Regions from separate parts of the Paenibacillus sp. p3-SID867 genome, predicted to be linked through region 2. Evidence: riboswitches for the same ligand, from Rfam matches in the RefSeq annotation. Region 2 holds a riboswitch; each other region holds the start of a gene.
What was found. A riboswitch is a leader RNA that binds a small molecule or an ion and turns the genes downstream of it on or off. The one in region 2 is predicted to bind cyclic di-GMP.
Positions count from the first base shown of each region.

Region 1 (7,986 bases), on a different contig from region 2:
TGCTCAATGCGTTTAGGGTGGCTGTAACTCCATTGGTTGTCTTTTGGATCAGAAATTTCTCCCGAAGATCGAAGTCATGTAAACGCGCAGGCGAATTATCCAGCTCAAACCCCGGAATCGGCAGACCCTGTATCTCTCCCGCCAATAAAAAGTCAGGATAGATTTTCTTTAGACGCAAGGCATCGTCCAGAGTTCCTGCCAGAATGATACCCTGAACCCCATGGATAAAGGCGAAGTGCGCTACGGTAAAAGCCCTTATAACATCAATTACAATATTGATGTGTGATGCGTCCAAGGTGTGATGGTGTCCTTGAATAATCTGTATTGGCATGTCGTATCCCCTTTTACCCGGCATAATGGGCTATTTTAGTAACAGTATATTTGCCCAAACCCAAGGAGTGCTCAAATCCTCTGATGGATTCAGCAGCAGTGATGGAATATTAAATCCGGATGTGGTGATAATTAGGAAGCATGGAAATAAAGAAAATGTTCTGTTCTACACGAACTTCAAGTCCGAGGAGCGATACCATGGAGAAGACCAAAAAGCGAAAACTGAATATCAGCTTTCATAGCGATATCGACCTGCAGACCGACTCCGAGGAGACACAAGACAGCGAATCCGCCGGAAAATCAAAAACTTCTACCGGCTCAAAGGGTCAAGTGTGGGAATTTATCGCACTGGCAACGATCCCGATCGTGCTCGTTTTTGGCAATTCCATGCTAGTTCCGGGGCTTCCTGAAATGCAAAGGGAACTGGGTATCAGTAAATTCCAAAGCAGCTTAATCATCACGATTTTCTCCTTGGCAGCAGGCTTGTTTATTCCGATTATTGGTTATTTGTCCGATCGATTTGGACGCAAAGTTATTATTATACCCGCCCTGATCATATATGGAGGTGCCGGTATTCTGGCAGGATTCGGTGCCATTTGGAACTCTTTTGGGGTGATTATTACCGCGAGGGCGATTCAGGGGCTAGCGGCCGCCGGAACAGCACCGATTGCCATGGCGCTCGTCGGCGATTTATACGATGGCGGGACAGAGAGCAAGGCACTGGGCTTAATCGAAGCCTCCAATGGAGCCGGCAAGGTACTCAGCCCGATCATCGGCTCCTTGCTTATGCTGATCGTATGGTATGCTTCCTTCTTTGCATTTCCCGTGTTCTGTGCACTATCGTTGCTGGCCGTCATTTTTATGATCAAAGAATCAAAACAACATTCAAAGCAAGAACTAAGGAAGTACCTCGGAAAAATCGGAGACATCTTTAAAGAAAAAGGCCGCTGGCTCATCACTGCTTTTTTTGCCGGTTCGCTGGGGCTATTCATTTTGTTTGGCATACTGTTTTATCTATCCAACATTCTTGAAGACAAGCCTTATAACATTGACGGGGTCGTGAAGGGCTTGATTTTGGCCATTCCATTGCTTGGGATGGTTATCACTTCCTATACGACGGGAAGCTTGATCAAGAAGAATGGCCTGTTGATTCGTTGGCTGATGAATATCGGGCTGATTGCCATGACCCTGTCTCTGGCAGCTACACTTTTCTTTTTTAAGAACATTTACGTGTTTATCGGGCTGCTGACAGTCAGCTGTATCGGAACCGGAATGCTTCTTCCTTGCTTGAATACGATGATCACCGGTGCAGTTGAGAAAAGTGAGCGTGGGATGATTACGTCCCTTTACAATAGCTTGCGATTTTTGGGAGTTGCAGCAGGGCCGCCCTTGTTCGGATGGATGATGGATAAATCGGATCAGGTTGTTTTTATAACCGTGTCTTCACTATCTTTGGTTACTCTAGGTTTGGTGTTCTTTTTGATTAAGCCGCCGCGGCAGATCGGATGACCGGACAAATCCCTATGACAAAAGATGGGCACCTGTCAATGGGTATGAGCATATTATGCCAATGTCATTGGATTAAACGACTAAATCAAAAAGAATTGAGGAGATCCTAGAATGAACAGTTCCCTGCGAACAGTTTGGCCCATGGAGATATGTGATCCGAGCGGGCTGCGCGAAAATCCCGAACACGGCAAAAAAGACCACGACACCTACGGGGTCATGGAACGCGGGATGACGATGGTAATTGATAAAGGCCTGGGTAGAAACATGTTCTCAGATGTGATCGAAACAGCCTCGGATTACATCGATTGTGTCAAATTCGGTTTTGGGACGGCTCCGCTGTATAAAACGGAAATGCTGCTATACAAGATCAATCTAGCCAAACAACATGGAATCACGGTCATGCCCGGCGGGACCTTGCTTGAGACAGCCGTGCAGCAAGATGTCGTCCCCGCATTTTTTAATACCGTTTGCCGTCTTGGATTTAACGCGATAGAAGTATCTGACGGCACGATTGAGATGTCTCGAAAAAAACGAACGGAACTCATCCGGGAAGGTAAACAACGCGGACTTCGGGTTTATACGGAGTATGGTAAAAAACAATCCGGTTCCCACATCGACGCCGAAATGCTAGCCTATACAATGGAAGCGGATTTAGACGTAGGCGCCGAGTTTATCATTGTTGAAGCGCGCGAGTCTGGACTAGGCATCGGTATTTACGATAAGCATGGTGAGTGTCAGGAAGAAATGATAAATAATATCATCGACAACGTGTCGGATGCAAGAAAGCTGATTTGGGAGGCACCTCTTAAGCAGCAGCAAGCGATGCTTCTCCGCAAATTTGGATCTCACGTACATTTGGGAAATATCCAACCCACCGAAGTGCTTTCCCTTGAAACGATGCGGCGGGGTCTTCGTCAAGATACGTTTGAACTCGGGGTGAGAGAGAAACAAACCGATGGATTTTGTTACGTAATTTAAACATAGACCAAACCACAAGAGAATGATAAATACTAGAGGGCTGCCTATGGATATCTCCAGAGTCAGCCTATACATATTTTCGTTAAAAAGATCTATCCCGGTATCCCCTCCAGGGAACAAGCATACACTTAAAAAAGCAGGACTAGCTTGTTACTCTAATCTATGAAGGATGATTCCGTGTGAACTTACAGATCATACCCGGGCGGAAGAGCCCCTTTTTCTATCGTCATGCTTCCAAGAAACTTTTCTACATTACCGCCGGCTCCATCATTCAAGGTTTTGCCATGGCCATGTTCTTGTTTCCTCACGCCATTCCTTCGGGGGGAGGAGCTGGAATCGCGGTGCTTCTGAACCATGCGTTTGAGATCCCGATGAGTCTCGGACTGTGGCTCGCTAATTTTATTTTCCTTGCCTTTACAGTCCCTTATCTTGATGGTGTCAGTGCCTTTGGAACCATATTTGTTATAACAGTGACGTCCGTTTCCGTTAATTTCTTCGAGGTGTTTCTAGAACCCCCGTTCGGCAACGTATGGATCGATCTTCTATTCGGCTCGGTTATTCTCGGAACAGGTGTCGCCATCCTCATAAAGCAGAGGGTATCGAATGGGGGAATCGGTTATGTTGCCTTAGCCATTTATAAGTATAAAAGAATCAACCCGGGCACCTCATTGTTCTGGATGAATGGAATCATATTCGCTTTCGCTGCCTATGTGATCGATTGGAAAATTATTATCCTTGCAGTTGTATGCCAGTGGATATCGACCCGGATCATTAACTGGATTCACCAGTTCCCTCCCCCGAAATCGGTCTATCAACCCGCTTGGCGCAAAAAGTGATTCTGTATATGGGTAAGAGTGATTGACAAATATAACAAAAATATGGAAATTTGGGTCGTACGACCTATATTAAATGAAAAACAATGTAAGTTATAGTTTGAATAAGTCATAACATGTTTGGATATTCGACAAATTCATACTCTTCGTACGACAATAGCAAACCCGCTGAAAAGCGGCGACGCAAAGCTACAGGGGCTAATGTGGATCTTCTTCAGACCGCGATGCCAGCCAGCTGCCGAATACGACGGAAGCCTCCGTCCTATTTTGCTATGGTTCATAATGGATGGTTTTTTTATTTTTTGCTGTGAGCTGTCGAATGCAGCAGCGATGAATAGTAGATCGATTTCATTATTTAACGCTTATTCTTACAAGGGAAGAAGGGAAATAATGGGTCAAAGAACACTGGTAGAAGTAAACAATCATTTTCCTAATATCCTCAGTATGACTGAAATAAAACAAAGGTTGATTGAACGGAAAGAAATTCTTTATTTGCTGCAAGAGGAAACCAGGAATATGAACAATTTGCTGTCCATACCTTATTTATTTGTTATAACAGATACGGATGGTGCCGTTATCGATTATTGCGGAACAGGTTCTTTAAGAAGTTTCCTCGAGAGGAATAATATAAAAAATGGGACCTCGTTGGCAATGAAAGACGCAGGAAGCAACGCTATTTCATTATCTATGGAACAACAAGCGCTTTCTGTCGTAATTGGGGCCGAGCATTGTAATCGCGTGTTTTCAGAATTGGCGTGTGTTTGTACTCCCCTTCGAATAAAAAATGTGATCATAGGCTACCTTGGTCTTAGTTTTCATTATTTGCACGAAGTTACATTTGCCATACCGCTCATTGAACACCTGGCCAAGAATATTGAAGAAAAATTACCTCAAAAGGATCCCGTTCTGCAAAGGGAGCTGATCTATTCTCACTTTCACCAATATGAATTAACGAATCGCGAGAAAGAAATAGCCTATGGGTGGCTTGAGAATAAAAATGTCCCTGAAATTGCTGATATTTATGGTATTAGCCAAAGCACGGTTCGTACTTTTATTAAAAAGATCTATGCAAAAACGAGAGTCAACCACAAAGGAGCATTTCTTAAAAAATTTACATAACCGTCATAAAACTTGTCTTAAAATAAAGATTACCCAATTATGGGTATTTTTTTTGTTACCGTCGAAATTTATAATGATAAGTAAGTTATATATACTGATTCGCGTTATCGATAACTGTGGCAACTGTCATCAATCACTTGTTACGACGGGGGTGGGTGAACAAGGTGATTTCTATCGAGAGTGAACTCAAACAAGTATCGAAAAAACTCGAACTTCTCCGAAGAGAACTTGAGCGAGTGGCCAGCAGTTTCGAATTGGTGCATCAAGATGTTGTCGCAATTTCACAGTCGTTGGATAAGCTGATTATTCGTTACATGGAATTAAAAAACCAAGAGGAATATATTAAAAAAAAGTAGATCTTCTTCATATTTGAATCAAGGCACAGAAGATACCTTCTGTGCCTTATGTGTTTCCAGCGTTCAAGAAAAATCGAGAGTCAGTAACCAAGGTGGGTAAAATAACAAATCCTCTTCCGCATAACGAAAGAGATCACAAGCCCAAATTTTGGTCAATGACCATAGAAGATATCTATTTAGGCGGTGAAACAAATGCCATCGCAAATATTATCAAGTGGAAAGAACAAATACGATGTGAATTAAAATAAGAAGATTTATTAAGGCAAGAAGTAAAAAGATGACCTCCGACATTCGGAGGTCATCTTCTGTTCATGGACGGCCTTCATGAATCCATGACCAGCACGCGAAGGGAGGTGCGGCGGAGGATTCGCGAAGCCAGCCAGCAGCCGCTGATGGCGATAACAAGCGCGATCAGAGTCAGCCCAATGACGAGCGGCCATTCCATGATAAGCGGCAGCTTGACAATCCCATAGGCAGAGAGCAGACCGCGCAGCACGGCCGGCAATGCGTAGACGCCGCAAGCGATGCCAGCCAGCGCACCGAGCGCAGCCAGTCCGGCAATGCCGCTTGTCAAGGCACGACGAATGTCGGTTGCGGTCAGGCCGAGCGAGGCATAAATGCCATATGTTTTCGTTTCCTTACGAATATGCAGCCGGCAAGTTGTATAAACAATAAGACAAGTGACAGCCATAAACAGTAGGGCCAGCATACTCATCGGAATGAGCAAAACCGCCGCAGCTTCTTTGAATACGGAATCGAGCAGCACTTCCTGCTTCAGCGCTTGAATGGAAGGGCTGTAACGTTCGTTCAACTGCTGCACAAACGCATCGCTGTCCGTATTGTCCTTTAGTTGAATAAACCCGGCGTCCGGATTCAACTGCTCGACAAGATCCGATGTGACCCTGGCGACGTTCGACATATTGGAAATGGACTGAAAAGTGCCGGTGATCAGCACTGGATGCGGTTCGCCTTCAATGTAGATCGTGAGTACGTCGCCGATGCCTTTATGCAATTTACGGGCAATATTGATTCCGATAGAAATTTCATTAGGGAGTGCAGGATTACGGCCTGCAAGCGAGGCAAATCCGATCTCGTCCATGCTGCCTTCTACGACCGTCAAAGGGAGACTAAATGTCTGTTGAGGCTTGTCATCCACTTCGGCCATGGCGATGACGCCGGTGGCTGATCCGGACCAGTTCAGACTGTGAACCCGAGGGTCGCTTTGGATATAAGATTGCATTTCCGCCCGATCCATACCTTCCGCATGGATAACCATAATCGCGATATCCGCATCGTCATAACCCCACTGGGCCGACGTTTCACTGATGCGATAGATGCTGGTCACCAGCACGGCGCCAAAGACGAGCACAGCCACTGTGATGCTCATCAACAAAAAGATCAGCGCTGCGCTTTTTTTGTTGCCGCTCACATGCTTCCAGCCGATAACCGTGGGTACGGACCATCGATCCAGCAGTTTTTTGCGGGCACCATGCCGATGGATACGACTATGTGAAGACTCCGACATGCCGTAACGGATCGCTTGAATGGGCTCGATATGGCGTGTCTTGGAAGCATAAACAAGGACGCATAGAAGGATGATGAGCAGCAGGCCGCAGCCAGTCCAGATCGCAACGTCTGCCGCTTGAACGGGAACAGGAGCTGTGTCGGATTTGAGGAAAGACAGGGAATTCTGGATGATGACATCTGAAAGGAAGTGGCTTGCAATCAGTGCCGGGACCAAGGCGACAATCGTCATTAAACCGTACTGCAGCAAGTAGGTGCCGATGATGCGTTCGGAGGTCATGCCAATCGATTTGAGAATGCCGATCGTGCGGTAATTGGCAAGGATTGTGTCCGTGATCGTAAAGCCGATTGTGAGCAAGGCGACGAGGATCATGACCAGTCCGAGGAAACTCATCACAAAGCCGATCACTTTGTTCATGATAAAATAAAAGGCCGACAATTCGGCAAACGAAACGCGTTCCTCTAAAAACGGCGAACCGAGCGCCTGCTCAAAGCGCTGCCAGTATTCCTCGCTTTGTTCAGGATACGCATAGCGAAGCGACAACATGTATTGCTCCTGAGTGGACAAGCTACCCATGGTTGACCGATAGTCGGCTTCGTTCATCCAGATGCGGGCAGTGGTCGAGAAAGGACCGCCATGGGATATGTCAATGACAATCGCACCGATCGTGAATTGTGCCGGTGCAGACCCTGAGGTGAATAGCAATTCATCGCCGATATGCATGTTGTATTTGTAGGCAAGCGAGGTGGGTATCCAGATTTCGCCGACTTCCGGAACCGTCAGATGCTCAGGGCCTGTACCGGGAAGAGGATTGTTGACCCCATGCGGCATCGGCGGGGTATTGATCATATACAGATAAAGATTGGGCAATTCTTCCCCGTTAAAGACCAGTCCGGTCCATGGCTTGTAAGGGATTAAGCTGGACGTGTTTACGCCTTCTTGGCTGGACCACCAGTCGGCTACCAACTGTTCGTCATGCAGCCCACGGGTCATATTTATGACTTCGTGCGCACCATGAGCAGCCGTATGGCGATCATTGAATACATTTTCCGTATTCATCAAGACCGTGAATGCGGTGCTGACGAGTAGAGCGGATAGGGCAATAAGCAATGCGATCAGCGTGTTTTGCAATTTTCTTTTGCGCAGGTTGCCCCAGCAGAGTGTTAATATGGCTCGCATCCCAGACTACCTCCTCCCGGTGACATAAGCGAAGATCATCGCTTCCCGCTCGGAGGCCTGTTCCGGACTGTAGGGCCCCATATCCAGCGTGCCACCGATCTTGCCGTCGCGAATGTAGATAAGGCGATTGCCCCGGCAGGCTGCCTTCATGTCGTGG
Region 1 covers NZ_JAMBDM010000017.1:43,128-51,113, forward strand. The annotation lists gene M4D81_RS27185 (2-phosphosulfolactate phosphatase) at 1-331, opposite strand, end outside; gene M4D81_RS27190 (MFS transporter) at 529-1,839, shown strand; gene comA (phosphosulfolactate synthase) at 1,951-2,817, shown strand; gene M4D81_RS27200 (YitT family protein) at 2,997-3,653, shown strand; cyclic di-GMP riboswitch class I at 3,799-3,893, shown strand; gene M4D81_RS27205 (helix-turn-helix transcriptional regulator) at 4,041-4,769, shown strand; gene M4D81_RS27210 (Spo0E family sporulation regulatory protein-aspartic acid phosphatase) at 4,934-5,125, shown strand; gene M4D81_RS27215 (ABC transporter permease) at 5,448-7,829, opposite strand; gene M4D81_RS27220 (ABC transporter ATP-binding protein) at 7,836-7,986, opposite strand, start outside.
Region 1: linked by a shared signal. The riboswitch ahead of M4D81_RS27205 (helix-turn-helix transcriptional regulator) and the one ahead of M4D81_RS18125 (response regulator transcription factor) in region 2 are both predicted to bind cyclic di-GMP.

Region 2 (7,986 bases):
GGTTATAATATCCATCCAATTATCTATTCGCGTGTTGTCCGCGCTACCGGGGTAATGAAACTCCACCCGGTCTACACGGCCAGCGGACTGCTGTATTTCTGCCAGTCGGTCGGCATACTCAATGTCCAGCTCTTGAACGATTCGGGAAAGCGGCTTTACATCGGCATCCGTGTTTTCACCGGAAACAAAGATGCTGAACGGAGAGGAAATGACAGCTGCTATAGCCATAACAATGCACAGCAATACAATAACGGTGCTACTAATCCCCAAAAGCGCGGCTACCCCTTTGACAAGCAAAGCGGCTGCTTTTACTACCATTTTAATGATCCGAAGATTTAATCGCGCCGCAGCTTGTGCCCTTTGAATAGAGCGGCGGGCAGTCATCGCCATCTGTGCAGTCCGCTGCGCTGTCCTGGCACTATTCATTTTTCCTTCCGCTTGATAATCAGAGGGGCTTTTAGCCTGTCCTAGCCGTTGTCCCGTTTTTATAAATGGCGATAATGTCTTAAATTTCCTTTCTTTACGTTTGATCGTATGGCTTGCTTGCTTGGATATAGCGAAGGGGATTCGGGATGACGGTGGCCTGAAATGCCGCTTCCTCATGCTTACTGACGTTAGCGCTTTTGGACGATTCACGCGTACATTTGCTGAATGAGATGCCGCGGCGGCAAATGCTCCTTTTTTCCCGGCCGGTTCTTGATCTCTACCTTCCCGATTTAGAATTCGGTTAGTAAAGCTATTTTTGCGAAGAGGATGCAAAAGCCGGGCATTGACCCGGCTCCGTATAAAGCGTTGTTTTTTTGATTGATGGTTAGCTGACAAGTGATATTTCCCATCTACCGGCTTGCGGAGATGCAACCTACGGGCAAGTCGCAATTGACGTGTACCTGAAGGCTTAGTAATTATAGCAGCGGGGTTCTGTATCGATATTGTATCCCCTTCTGACTTTGCCCGCCTTTTTTGAATGAACCTTATCAATCTTTTGCTAGCAACCACGCTCATTCCAATTTGAAAACGTACCGTTTTATCTATGGCCGATGCAGAATGGTGCTGCGCATATTCATTTGGAGATTGTGAAATCGTCTTGTCATTGTCTTTGTGTTGTTTTGTGCGTGCGCTCGAATGTTTTACACGATCCATCAAGTTTGGCAGTCTGTCCAAACGTTTAATATCTTTCACAACAGTCCTCGTTTTAATATCCTTCATCTATTCCACTCCCCTAGCTTGTTGCCATTCAGCGAACTTGTTCGTTCAGCCGCTTGAAATTCTTCTCCTGGCTTCGGCAATAGTCCGGATAACGAAGTTGAATCGCTTCAAAAAAATAGGGAGCGTAGCTGCAATCGAATAATTCGTGGGGAGTAGAGTAGCGTTCCCCACCTTTTTCCGTCCAGCCATTCCACAGATTAAAAGCAAGCCTACACACGCGGATAGAACTACCGGTTTGCCACGAGGCTGCGAGACCTCCGGGCTTAATGCCCCCATTAGAAAAATCAAACAAATCGCGGATATGACTCCGAGTATCGCGGGAAATACCTAATGTGTAGAAAAGTGCCCGATGATAGCCGTCGCTGCATTTCCTTTCATCCAGCATCCGATAGTAGAAACTTTCGTGTTCAGCATCTCGAAATCGAATCGGATTCATTGTTACCTGCCCCTCTCATGGAAAATGAGCGGCTGGTAATACCCAGCCGCCGCCTACATAAAGCTCTCTAACTATCTGTTCATTTTGGCAAGCAAATCGGACCCTTTGACCTACCGCAATCACATTTTATTGAGAAACTGCGCCATTTGTTTTAAGCCGCGTTCAATAGATTTTCGTACTGCCCGTTCATCAACTTGTTCAGCTTGGGCAATCGCTACTTTGCTCATGCCTAAGAAGAAATGAGCATAAATTCGTCTGAACGATTTTTCCGGCAATCGACACATAGCCGCATAAAGCTGCTCATTGGAAAGCTTACGCTCGTAATATTCCTCCGGGGAAATCGAAAGGAAAAGAATATCTTGTTCTATACCGTCGTTCCGATCAAGCGAGTAATAAGCGCGATGACGATAGGTGCGCAATTTGTATGCACTTTCGTTTAAGTCGAAACGGCGGATTTCTTGTGCCACTTCATCATCTAGGTCGATCCATACATCCGTTTTGATAAAGGGATACATATCCCGCAAATTAATCCTTTTCATATTCGTCCCTCCATTTTGGTTTGTGAGCAAACCAAAATGGAGGGGGAGAGCGACAGCCAACGCTCCCTTTAAAACGATTGTTGATTGTGTTACATAAATAAAAAAGACCTTGCCGCTCAGCAATCCAATGCTGATTTGCAGCCAAGTCTGATAGTAATATCCATCGTTGAGGCGTTATGAGCCGTACGAATAGTAAAAACACATAAAAGGATCGTGGTTTGACATTGCATGCAACGTGGGGCACATAATATCAATTTCCCTCCTCACATGGCAACACCATTGCGAGAGGAATAACCAGTCTGTTTTATGATGGTGTTGTCCTACGTTTTAGTTCAAACGCTCCTTTTTGATTGTCCCGTATCACATGCCTTCAGCACTCGTCACTGTAATAGCTACCTTCTTTTGGGTTTCAATCAGAAAATAAAAAAGAGCGTTTCGCTTCTTTTTGCTGATCACAGCAAAAAATGAAGCGGCGCTCAATGGCTGGAATGCAAAGTAATGCGCATAGAATGAATACAGATGTATCCAGTTCAGGATGGCATGTCTACCTATTTCTAAATTACAGATTAATAGGAACCGCATCATCGCCCTCCTTTCATCGGTATTATTGTACGAATTAATGGGGAACATGACGAAACCATGCATGGAACAAGTTATGCCCGTTTCGTCAATCCTCGCTTCACAAACATAAAGGACAGCCGATGATCTTGTAGGCTGCCCTTAAGCTTGCTATACTATCATCGTATCAGGAAAATCGTGCATATTGGGTGCATAATTCGTGCAAAATAAGAGCAAATCTAGTGCAGCGTTCGGTGCATGTTCGGTGCAAGAAAGATTCACGGCATCTCTTCTCTTGGTGAGGAGTTAATCGTACTCGGAGAGATTGAACTGACTGCTAAAAATGGGGGTAGACCCTAGAGCCTGTTTGAAAACGGGGATATTCTTCAATTCACGAACCATAAAAATAGAAGATGCGTATGTGCATCTTCTGAAGTAATGATATGATCAGTCTTCTCCAAAGGAATCCAGTTCCAACAGGACCGCCCGATCTTTGATTTTTCGATATACTTTATGCAGAATTCGCTTCCGATGATAAAAGAACGCGCGGCGGGAAAGTGCAATGCGATCTATAATGACCGAAAGCGCCAGTTTATCCAAATATCGTAGACGAACGAACAAAATTTCCTCTGTGGTGAGAGCCGAGAAAGCGTAATCGATCAATCCGATTCTCGATAATAGCAACGGGATTTCATGTTCAGTGATCTCTATCCGATGAATGACCGTACGCAACAATGGTTCTTGTTTTCTTCCATTGCCATGATTCACCCATTCATGCAGAGCCCTCGTTAATCCCGGAATATGCTTAAGCTCTGCCTGCGCATATTCCAACCTTGCTTTCCAATCACTATAGGACATAAGCCATGCTTCCACTTTTTCATAGGGGATGGACTGTTGAGTAAGATTCATCAGACACCCTCCCCAATTCCAAGAAATACTACAACTCTCCTTCCGCAAAACTGCTGAATGAAGTGCAAATCAATCCATGTTAATAAACATAATTCACGCTCCGTTTCTAATTGATACATGACGATCATCCCTTCATTGTTATATTGGGGACAGCCGCATAATTACGTAAGTTAAAGGCACCATCCTCTTCATTTTACGAGAGCCTGTCCCATTTTGATTTACTTCAGACTCCGATTCACGACAACAATCTCCAGCATTCATCTTTTTTCTCTCCACCTCCTTTGGTAAGGGATAATATTCCTATTTTTCCTTAGATCACCCCTTCATTTTACCTATTATTAGTTCGAATGGGGAGGGTGATCTTTTTGTCACCCTCTGCCATGATGATTTTGTCGAAAATCCCCGAATTTTCCCAAAGCTTGTTTCAATTTCAGTCCCATTAAATCACGTAGCATAGTGCTGATCATACAGACCTCTTCGTTTCGCCTTCTCAGCAGCTTCTCGAATGGATCGGGTGTCGAATTTACGAGTGATATGACGAACGTGCGATTTTAGGGTGTTCGAAGTAATGCCAAGTAATTCTCTGATAATTGTCTGTCGATAGCCCAAGCCTATGAGCTGCAAAATTTCTTTTTCCGTAGGTGTGAGCATGCAATGCAATTCTTTTCGCTTTATAAGCTCGATCTCATTACGGATTATCGTCGCGACATCCGCATGGAGAGAGGACTGACGTCGGTGAGCTTCTCTGATCGCAACCGGTATGTCCATATAGTTGGACTTTGTAATATAATTGACCGCTCCGGCAACAACCGCATCGACCATGACTTCCGGATCATGTATCGAAGAAAGGACAATAATCGGTAACTCTTTATTTCTGAGAATCTCGGCTGCGGCGTCCAGCCCGTCTCGTTTGGGCGAATTCAAAATCATTTCCAAGATCATTACGTCTACGTCTAATTGTACACTCGCTCGAATCGCTTCCTCTTTTGTCGAAACGATGTTAGATAAATAAATATCTGGCTCGGATTCAAGCAACATAGCGAGTCGCTGTTGCCAAGCTAGGTCACCATCCGCCAGTAATACTTTGATACTCCTGTTCCTACGGATCATATCTTTTATCTCTACAGAAAAGCTTGTTTGTTTGTTCATAATCGATCACCTCTTTTTATTTTCAAATGACAAAAAGACACGCCCTCTCACTGGCGTGCCTACTTGTCATCTTGGTGTGGTTTGAGAGGGTAACCCGGCGATCATTGCACTAGTGCAGAAGACCCGTGGCTTTGCGTCCCTGTCTTTCGATCAGGTTTGCCTTTTTTCCTAGTCTATTCGACATATTTGTATTGATTTATTTTACCATATTTCAATAGATGCCAAAAAGTTTGCTTGGTGTCACACCTTAGTAACGTATGTTCGAACATAGCGCAACCCTCTTCTTGCCAACATTTTAACGAAAATATACGCTAAGCAATCGAGTAGATAGGGGCGGCAAGCCCCTGACCTCTCACACCACCGTACATGCGGGTCCGCATACGGCGGTTCCTAAAGGTTAACGAATTTCAAGATATCGAGAAGTTAGACTTAACAGCCCTTGGTCGTTCCAATAGTAACGGTTAAGGGCGTTATTTATATTTCGGGACATCTCCCAGCATCCTCGCCGGGAGTTTGCCATCATCCTTGCCGCCCATTCAGGCACACCTAAGGCGCGTAAATTTCGAAGTCGGGTTTTGGGTAGCTTCCATTGTTTCCATAGACACATCCGCAACCTACGCCGAATCCATTCGTCTAGGCGTTCGCAGTGCATCTTCGCGGATGCCAAGCGGAAGTAGCCAATCCATCCCATCAGATAGCGGTTTAGTTCTTTCAACCGGCTTTCCATTGAGATACCCCGCGTTCGCGAGGTTATCCCTCTTACGCGCTCTTTCAGTTGTTCCACTTTCTTCGGTGCGATTCGAATTGTCGCGCTTTTGTTGGTCAGAAAACTGAATCCAAGGAATTTGCGCTTCCAAGGGCGGTCTACTGCGCTTTTGTCCCGATTCACTTTTAGTCTAAGCTTCCCCTCCACAAAACGGACAACCGATTCCATCACGCGCTCGCCTGCGCGTTTGCTTCCGACGAAGATGTTGCAATCGTCCGCATAGCGCACAAACTTCAGTCCTCTTCCCGTCAGTTCTTTGTCCAAATCGTCTAACAGAATGTTTGCTAAGAGCGGGCTGAGCGGTCCGCCTTGCGGCGTTCCTTCCAGCGTCTCTTGCCTCATCCCGTCGACCATGACTCCCGCGTTTAGATAAGCTCGAATAAGCTTCAGGACTCGCTTGTCCGAAACTTTCCTAGCTACTCTTGCCATGAGGATGTCGTGATTTACGCGGTCAAAGAACTTCTCCAAGTCCATGTCCACGACCCAGCGACATCCTTCTTGGATGTAGGTCCGCGCCTGTTTCACTGCGTCATGTGCTCGTTTCCTTGGACGGAATCCGAAACTGTTCGGCGAGAATTGCAGATCGAAGATCGGCGTCATCACTTGCATGAGGGCTTGCTGAATAAAGCGATCCATCACGGTTGGGATACCTAACAGCCGCACCCCGCCTCCGGGTTTGGGGATTTCCACCCGTTTGACTGGCATCGGTCTATACGTACCCGCTTGGAGTTCCCACTTTACGGTTTCCCAGCGTTCCCACAAGTGCGCTTGTAGCTCTGCTACCGTCACTTGGTCTATGCCAGGCGCTCCTCCGTTTTGTTTCACACGCTTATAGGCGTCTCGAAGATTGCTCTCTTCGAGCATCCGCTCCAGCAAGTCGTATTGTCCTTCGCGAGAAGTATGGTCGATTTGTGCCGACGAAGAACTCGGCGCTCCGGCATACCCTGGCGGTTTCACCGTTTCTCTTTGCCGCGAGCTCCCTTGCGGGATATTCTGCTGTCGTTGCTCTTCGCGCGAACGCATCGGTTTCTTCTCTCCTTTAAGTTCAGCCCTTCCGTGTGTTGTTGCAACAACACGCGTACTATGGCTTCTGCTGACTCCTGCGGGTTCAGCGCGGCTTTTCAGCCGCGGTTACGAAGTTACTTCGCGTATCCCGCAGGCCTCCCCAGATAAGAACGCCATCTTTCCGCCCGTACTCGCCCAAGTTTACGGCTACAGCCTTTGGCAGCTTAGGATTTCGTCATGGTATGGTGACTCATCCGGCTGCAACCGCCTCAAATTGGATTCGTGTACCTCGAGCCGTGCTTTTGCCTCCGGCTTCCTTCAGATTCCGCCTCGCGGCGGACACCCTTGCCCTTGGCTAATGGTAGGCGCTTGCCAGCCCCCATTCGGGACTTTCACCCTAGAGATGACGCCCATGCTGGGCGTACAAGGCGAAGGCGCTGCCAGCTAACCGGCAGCGCCTTATTATTTAATGCCGTAACATGTTCAGCCCAACACGAGCTGCAACAGCTCGGCCCGTCATGGCTCAAGGCTTGATGGCACGTATCGCGGCGGACACCAGGTATTGTTCGACATTTGCGCCAGGAATCCAATCCTTGATGAACGTCCGGGATTCGTCTTTAGGTTCGATCTCAATTTGGGTAAAACCGCTTTGTGCAAGCATGGCCTCCAGTTCGCCGATGGAAGAAGCTCCTGAAATGCACCCTGAATAGATACGGTCGATATCCTGCTTGATTTCATCCGGAAAATCGGCTGTTGCCACGACATCCGATATGGCCAGCCTGCCGCCGTTACGCAGCACACGGAACGCCTCATCAAAAACCTGCTGCTTTGATGGGGACAGATTAATGACACAGTTTGAAATAATTACGTCCACCGAGTGGTCCTGAACCGGCAGATGCTCGATCTCGCCCAGCCGAAATTCCGTATTGGTAAATCCGCTTTTGCTGGCATTTTCGCGGGCGCGGCTGACCATTTCCGGTGTCATATCTACACCAATGACGCGGCCGGAAGCGCCCACCTGACGGGAGGCAAGAAAGCAATCAAACCCGCCGCCGCTGCCCAGGTCCAGCACGACTTCTCCCGGTTGCAAAGCGGCAATAGCTTGAGGATTGCCACAGCCGAGGCCAAGGTTCGCCCCATCCGGAACGGCTGTTAATTCTTCTGACGAGTAGCCCATTTTAGCGGAAACATCCGCGGCCGAACTACAGCAATCATTGGATGGCGCTGGCGTACAACAGGACCCCGCCCCTACGTCCTGTAAGGCGATTTCTTTATACCGATTCCGAACGTTTTGACGAATTTGATCATTACTCACTTGATTCATGAAAGATCACTCCTTAGTTTTTTATACAATCAACAGCAGCTCGCAGCGCAGCAAGCCGTTGGTGTTGCACGAATGATTGACCGCCTACTAAAGA
Region 2 covers NZ_JAMBDM010000008.1:245,549-253,534, reverse strand. The annotation lists gene M4D81_RS18145 (C40 family peptidase) at 1-1,206, opposite strand, end outside; gene M4D81_RS18140 (DUF6075 family protein) at 1,235-1,642, opposite strand; gene M4D81_RS18135 (sigma-70 family RNA polymerase sigma factor) at 1,762-2,181, opposite strand; gene M4D81_RS18130 (hypothetical protein) at 3,187-3,648, opposite strand; gene M4D81_RS18125 (response regulator transcription factor) at 4,093-4,797, opposite strand; cyclic di-GMP riboswitch class I at 4,883-4,968, opposite strand; gene ltrA (group II intron reverse transcriptase/maturase) at 5,195-6,586, opposite strand; gene M4D81_RS18115 (arsenite methyltransferase) at 7,092-7,892, opposite strand.

Region 3 (7,986 bases), on a different contig from region 2:
TGAGTCCGTATGTTATTTACATGTATTTTACTTGTATACAAATAAGGGGATATGATAAGATGAGATCGTATTGAAAGCGTTTACTGACTGGGAAAAAATTTATTCGTAAAGGGGAGAGTTTAGTGAGAAGCAAGTGGAAGAGTCGAGTTGCCGCAGTCCTAACGGTTATCATGATGTTCGCAATTATCCCGTGGGCCATGCCGATCACGTATGCCGCAGATGAAGAATTGGCCAACGTTATGATCAACGGCGGTTTCGAGGATTCTGAAGTAGATGGACGTTTGCCGGGCTGGCAGCCCGATGAAGACACAGCTGCCATTACCGTAAGTGAGTCCGTGTACGCAGAAGGGGAACGAAGTCTTCAGGTGGAACGCCTGTCGCCAGATGCAGGATCCGGAGCGGTTAGCGATGCATACGCCGTACAGCCATTCGGCAATGTCATCATGACAGCAAGTGTGCTATCGGATGAAGGCCAAGGCGGCAAAGCAGACCTCAGGTTTTATGATGCAGACGGAAAGCTTGTCTCCGTGGTGAGCGGCCTGGTCGATAAACCATCGGGCCAATGGCAGAGTTTAAGAGTGGCTGCTGCGGCACCTAAAAATGCTGCAGAGGTCAAAGTCTCCTTCAAATTTAATGGCGATCAAACCGGCAGGTATTTCGTTGACAGCGTCACATTGGAGATGCAAGCTTCCTCCCCATACTTAACGAATTTAGGACCGCAATCTTCGAGTTTAACCTTGATGACGGCAGCATTCGGTAAAGATAAGAATGGTCAGGATGCTTTGTTTACCGTCGCACAGGGTGATCCGGCACAATTCATCGTGATGGATGTTGCTTCGAGAGAAGTGAAGTCCACTCATCCGCTTGTTGCTCTAGACGGAAGCAACGTATCGGCAGCTTGGGCGATTGTAACAGCCTCCGACGGAAAAGTATACATCGGTAGTACGCCAAACGGGACGTTATTTCAGTATGACCCGGCAGAGGATAAGCTGCGTGCCATCGGGAAACCGGTTCCTACCGATACCGTCATCTGGACGCTTGTTGCCGGAGAAGATGGAAAAGTGTATGGGGGAACAGGATATTCCCAATCGCTGTTTGAATATGATCCCGCTACCGACCAGACTCGAATCCTTAAATCCTTCAAGACTTCATCGAAAGAGGCTCATATCCGCAGCCTTGCTTACGATTCCGATCGTCAAATGATCTATGTGGGGGGAGCCGACGTCGCCAAGCTTTATCAATACGATCTTGCTAGCGGCACGTCAATTGCGCTTCATCAACCTGAATTTAACGGTAAGACCTCGGTTTACGATCTCCAGTATGCAGGTGGTAAATTATTCGTGCGCGTGGATCCCGGACCGGTAATGTTCGTGTATGATCCAGATACCGCAAGCTGGATCGTTAACAATAATACTGCCTATAATGCACGGGGATTTTCACCGTTATCGCCTGACGGCGAAGAGGTATTCTACACCTATTACGAAACCCTTCCAGGTGGTGCGCAGCAATGGTCTCTCCATTCATACAACGTGAGAACGGGAGTTTACGGCTCGCTGGGCGTGGATGTCAAAGGAGCAGGCGTCGCTTTTGGTTATGTTCAGCTGGATCAGGCAAAGTATCCGGGTTGGACCTTGGTCGGATTGGCCGGAAATAGCGGCAGGGCATTTTATTACAATCTGGAAACCGGTTTGATTGAGACGCCGGAGCTTCCGTTTCCGGCACAGTTTGTGGAATTGTTTAATATCGGGAAGAGCACAGACGGGCAGATGCTGTCTTCGGGCTTCATTTCAGGCGGGGGAATGGGAATTTACTCGCCGACCCGTAACGAGACCAAGCATTATCCTCAAATCGGCCAAGTCGAAGGATTCGGCTCATTGAACGGAAAGATGTATCTCGGCGTTTATCCTAGAGCGACCATCTTTGAATACGATCCAGCCAAACCATGGAACCGAACGGACCCATCAGAACCGAATAATCCGCTGCGGCTTGGTCAGCTGGGTTCGGAGCAAGACCGGCCCGTAGCCATGCTCGGGGTCGAGGAAGAAAACCTGTTATATATCGGCTCCTATCCAATCGCAGGCAAAACAGGCGGGGCTCTTACCGTCTACAATCCCGTTACCGGAAAGTTTGATGTGAAGCGCGACATTATATCCGGCCATTCGATCAATTCGTTGCTTTACAAGAATGGAAAGCTGTTTATGGCCACCGGAGCAATGACCGGCGGAGAGGGGAAGCTTGCCATTTACGATACGGCTTCAGGCCGAGTAGAGCTGGAACAGGTACCTGTTCCGGGCAAAAAAGCAGTAACCTCTTTGATATGGGGCCCGGACGGTAACATATGGGGAATGGCGCTGGGGGCTCTGTTCATCTATGATACGGAACGCCAAAAGATTATTTACAGCGAGGATATGTTTCCTACAGCAGATTATGCACACAGCAATCCTCGCTTGACCGTTGGAACCGACGGCAATGTGTACGGTACCATTTATACGGGATATGTTGCTGACCACACGTACACGAGCAAGATGTTTAAGATTGACACAGCAAGCAAGTCGCTGTCCATCTTGTTGGAGAGCAATGCGGAAAAGCTTGCGCAGGACGACTTTGGCAACTTCTATTTCAAATACGGCAGCGAGCTGATGAAGTATAGCGACCCGAATCTGGTCATGCCGCTAGACAAAGTACAGCTCGAGGCTGAATCGCTCCAGCTTCACCCGGGGGATGAAGTCGATTATTCTTACGAAGTCTTCCTTGAGAGAGGAAGAACGACTAAGGAGTTATCCGGCGCTCACATTGAGTATTTGAGCAGTCGTCCGGATAAGGCGGAGATCGACCCAAAAGGAAAGATTATCGCCAAGCATCCGGGGCAAGCCGAATTGTCGATTCGAATTACATTGAACGGGATAACGGTTGAATCCAATAAAATCAAGGTAAAAATAACCGGCCCTTTTTAAAACTGTTCATGACATATAGCAATATGAGGCCGTTGTCCTGGACAACGGCTCTTTATTTTATTGTCCAGTGATCCATTAGACCGGGAACTTAAGAATGGAATTACCAAGTGAGTTGAACTTATGAAAGTTTTCTGATCGGAAGCGAGATGTCATGACCAGTTATAAACGGTATTTTAGTCCCGGATGACAAGAGACAAAAGTTATTGAATCTAATGATTTCCGTTGTCGTAATTAGGGCAACGGATATAGGGGTGAATTTGTAAAATAGAACTATTGACTTAATCAGCCATCATCTAATGTCCAGGTAATAACAGAAAAACGTATCCTGTCTAATGAACAAAATAGCTTTAATACATAGTTAAGTGAAGTGGAGTGAAGTCGGGGAATAGCAAAAATTAGTAAAGATTAACTATTGCGACCTAGTGTCTCATGAGGGTTATCAATATCATCAAAACCATTCTTGAAAGACAATATTGAACAAAAGACCTATCGATTTTCATTTGGAAACAAGATACAGTAAATGTAAATCGAATACATAATATAATCATGGTTTACAATTTAAATACTATTTTTGTACGACAATAGCAAACCCACCGAAAGGTGGCGACGCAAAGCTATAGGGGCTAATGCGGGATCTACTGCGACCGCAATGCCAGCCAGTTGCCGAATACAACGGGAAACCTCCGTTTTATTCATTATTTTGAATTGAAGAAAGGGGTTTTTTTGACGTTCCATAAAACAACGATGGCTTCGCTATAAAAAAACTAGTTTGGGGTTGAAGGGGGACACTGCTTCATCGCAGAATGCGAAGAGGATTTTTCTGTTCGTTAACAATCAGACATTAATGAATCGATAGTCCGGGAGGTTGATGGTCATGGAACAAACGACATATGAAGTATCAATTGACGAAATGCCGCGGGGGGGATGGGCCAACGATGAAGGAAACCGGGTTAGTTTTTCCCTTGATTTTGCAACGACCCGAAAACTCCATGAACTTGCGTTCAATTTCGGAATAACTGTGGATATGGCACTTATGGCTTGTTATGCGATCCTACTTGCCAAATATACCGGCGAGGATGATCCTGTAATCGGGTATCTGTTGGAAAGACAGATGTTTCCTATACGTTACTCTCCTACTGTACATAAGCCATTAGGTAAGTTTCTGATAGAAGTCAAGCATGCCACGATGCAAGCACTCGAAGATCGGAATATGCGAAAGAATTTGAGCGGTAACCCGTTCATCAAAGCGGCGTTTACTTGGCAAAACGCCAATGCCACTCCTTATGAATCCGATCAGTTGGGGACGTTTGAGCTTGCTTTGACGGCTTTTAAGAAGGAATTTATCATGATACACCTTGAATATTCGACCCGCTCGTACAGAAAAGAAACGATCGAGCAAATGAGCGGCCACTTGAGCCGAATTGTGCATGAAGTCGTTGATTTCCCCGAGAAGGTGATTGCCGACATACGCATGATGTCAGAAGAAGAGGAGAGAAAGATTCAGGCTTTCAGCGGAACTAAGAGGGACTTTCCTTCCAGCCAAACGGTCCATTACTTGTTTGAGGAACAAGTCCGCTTAACCCCCGATCGCCCGGCGATCATGACCGAGGACCATCAGATGTCCTATCGGGAATTGGACGATCACGCGAATCAGCTTGCAAAAGCACTGCAGGATCACGGCGTTAAGCCGGAGAGCGTCGTTGGCATTGTCGCGGATCGGTCTGTCAGTATGATTGTCGGGCTTACAGCCATATTGAAAGCTGGCGGCGCTTATATGCCCATCGAAGCCGATTCTCCGTGCGAAAGAATCGAATATATGCTCGAGGACAGTCGGGCGGGATTTTTGCTGGCCCCTTCCAGTTGGAAGCCTGACATTGCATTTGAAGGAAAAGTAATTTATTGGGACAACGCGAAGCTAAGCCTTGACAGCTGTTCCCATACGATATCTGCAGTAACCTCGCAAAGTCTTGCGTATATCATCTATACTTCCGGATCAACGGGGACACCAAAAGGGATCATGGTTGAACATCGCAACATCGTAAGATTGGTCAAGAATACCAATTATTTCAACTTTTCCAAGGAGCATCGAATTTTGCAAACCGGTACAATAACATTCGATGCGTCGACCTTTGAAATTTGGGGATCCCTTTTGAACGGATCTACCTTGTATTTGATGAAGGACACGGACCTGTTTGACCTTTATAAATTGAAGGAAACCATCATCGGTCACCGCATTACGGCTTGGTTCCTGACAACGGCTCAGTTCCATAATCTGGCCGAACAGGATCCAGACGTCTTTCGTACGTTAGACACCTTGCTAGTCGGCGGAGAAGCGTTATCGCCAAAGCACGTAAATGCCGTAAGGAAGAGGTGCCCCGATCTGCGGATGATCAATATGTACGGTCCGGCGGAAAACACGACGTTCTCCACTTACTTCCCGATCGAACGTGATTTCGAATCGACCATTCCAATTGGCAGACCAATATGCAATTCCTCCGCTTATATTCTTGATAAACAGTTGAAGCTTCAGCCGATCGGAGTAGTAGGAGAGCTTTGCGTCGGAGGAGACGGTATCGCGCGGGGGTATGTGAATCAGCTGGAATTGACAGAAGCCAAGTTTGTGGAACATCCGCTCCTCGGGGAAAGGTTATATCGAACGGGGGATTTTGCCATGTGGTTGCCGGATGGCAATATCGAAATGATCGGGCGAATCGACGATCAAGTGAAGATCCGAGGGTATCGAGTGGAACCGGGAGAAATCGAGACTCGGCTATTGGAACACAACGGAATCTCGAAAGCCGCGGTAGCCGTCAAAGCCGACGGAAGTGGAAATCCGATAATATGCGCGTATTTTGTTGCGAAACAGGTGTTGTCCGAAACGGAAGTCAAGGCGTATTTAGCCCGGAATTTGCCTGAATATTTCCTGCCCTCTCTTGTGGTGCAGATGGAAAGTTTGCCGCTTACCCCTAATGGGAAAGTCGATAAAAAAGCTCTGCCGGACCCTGATTTTCTTCGTCCGATGCTCGTCAACTGAGACGAAGCGCTTAACGAAACCCAGCAAATACTTAATAAGATCTGGCTAGATAAGGATACCAAGCAAATCGTGACCGCATTTGACCCAATCTATCGATTTTTATCGTCCAGTCATCACCAATGATGAATGGGAGCACACTAACTTGGGCAGGGGAGCAAGGAAGGAAAAAAGTGAACAAAACAGATAAAGAGAAGTCAAAGCTAAAGTATGATGACGGCAAGCAGTCACCCTAAAACAAAGGTTGACTGCTTTTTCTTTTGTGAGGAGTGTAAACTTGCTGTTCCATCCGCCACTGTCGGATTATCATCAAAATTATTCTAAAGTTACTTCAACCGACAGGGGATTGCCCTCCGTTGTATAATTCATTAATACCAAGAGCATGTCCACATTGCATAGGGGCGGGGTTATGATGCGCAAATCATGGTTTAAACGACTACTATTGTCCTACATGCCGGTATTTATGATTGTCATCACGTTTATTTTCTTTGTTTTCTTTCAAATGTTCAGTGAGCAAAGCCGTCGCGAGGCGCTGAATGCCAATAAGACGCTGTCTCTACAGGCGATGCGGATCGTGGATACATCGCTAAAAGTGATCGATAATATGATCGTCCTCGAGAGTATCAACAGCGAGTCTTTGAACAATTTTTTTAAGGCAACCTCAGGAAGTGATGCCTACATCAACATCAGGGCCGTGCAGAAGCTAAAGGAATTGATCAATTACTATCCTTTGATCGATTCCATATACTTGGTGCGATATTCGGACGGATATGTGTTGAGTGATGCAACCAACGCTTATATCGGTTCATATCCTGACCGCAAATTTATCGAAGAATATCAGGTGTCTAAGACTCCGAAGTGGACCGGCGGGCGCAGCTTCGAGCAATTCAAAATGATTGGCGGCAAACAGGTGGTCAGTCTGGTGCGGGGATCGCCATACATGAAAAATAATCTGGGCATGATCGTGGTTAACGTTTCGGCGGATTCGCTGAAAAAATTGACGGAGAATATGTACGAATCCAAGGTCAGCTTTATCCAGGCTAAAGATGCTTCCGGTCAGCTGTTGTTTGGGAGTGAGGCGAAAGTTAAAGAATCCGAGCTCTTCTCGGAATATACCTCGGACTACACCGGCTGGAAATATGGAAGCGGTCTCATCAATGGCGGATATGTCAACACGATTTCAGAACTCTATAATCTGTGGTTTGTGATCGGACTCCTCATGATCGCCGCCGGATTCATCTGGATGATCTATGTGACTCGGCGCAATGCCAGACCGATCGAGCGGATCGCCGAGCGATTCAGCGACTATTCCCTGCCTGTAAGGGGCGCGGGCTTATGGAAAGGCAGTCCCGATGAGTTCGCATTTATTGAGTCGGCGTTCGATCATATCCTGGAGCAATCCAGGCAATACCAGGAAAAATACCAGGAAGACCTTCATCTGCGGACAAGGTATCTGTTCCATCAGTTGATTGAAGGACAAACCGATATGAGTCTGGAAGAGTGGCAGGAGGAAGCCGCCATACTGAATTTACCCGAACCGCTGGACCGGTTTAGGTTACTCATCATTGAAATGGACAATTACGGAGAGTTCTGCCGGAAGTATACGGCGAGTGATCAGAATCTGCTGAAATTCGTCCTCCGGAACGTGGTGAACGAGATTGCGATGAAGGAGAGTATTCGTTTGTGGTCGGAATGGACGTCGCCCTCCTGCCTTGCCTTCATTTACTTTGAGGGGGAGGAGACAGAGGAGAGAGATGGAGAAGCTTTATCCCGTTTTGGCACGAAAATGCTGGGCTGGACCGAGCAAAATTTGAAATTTACCGTTACGATTGGAAGCGGCGAGGAGGTTTATCGGATCCAAGACCTGTCCAAGTCGTATAAAAGCGCAGCCCAAGCGCTTAAATACAAAATCGTACTCGGGGAAAACCGACTGATCCGCAGCGAGGATATCGCTGGCACCAGCCATGCCGAAGTGTACGCTCACCTAGGAGAAATCAGCTC
Region 3 covers NZ_JAMBDM010000009.1:168,924-176,909, reverse strand. The annotation lists gene M4D81_RS19550 (NHL repeat-containing protein) at 123-2,954, shown strand; cyclic di-GMP riboswitch class I at 3,528-3,622, shown strand; gene M4D81_RS19545 (non-ribosomal peptide synthetase) at 3,829-5,988, shown strand; gene M4D81_RS19540 (AraC family transcriptional regulator) at 6,395-7,986, shown strand, end outside.
Region 3: linked by a shared signal. The riboswitch ahead of M4D81_RS19545 (non-ribosomal peptide synthetase) and the one ahead of M4D81_RS18125 (response regulator transcription factor) in region 2 are both predicted to bind cyclic di-GMP.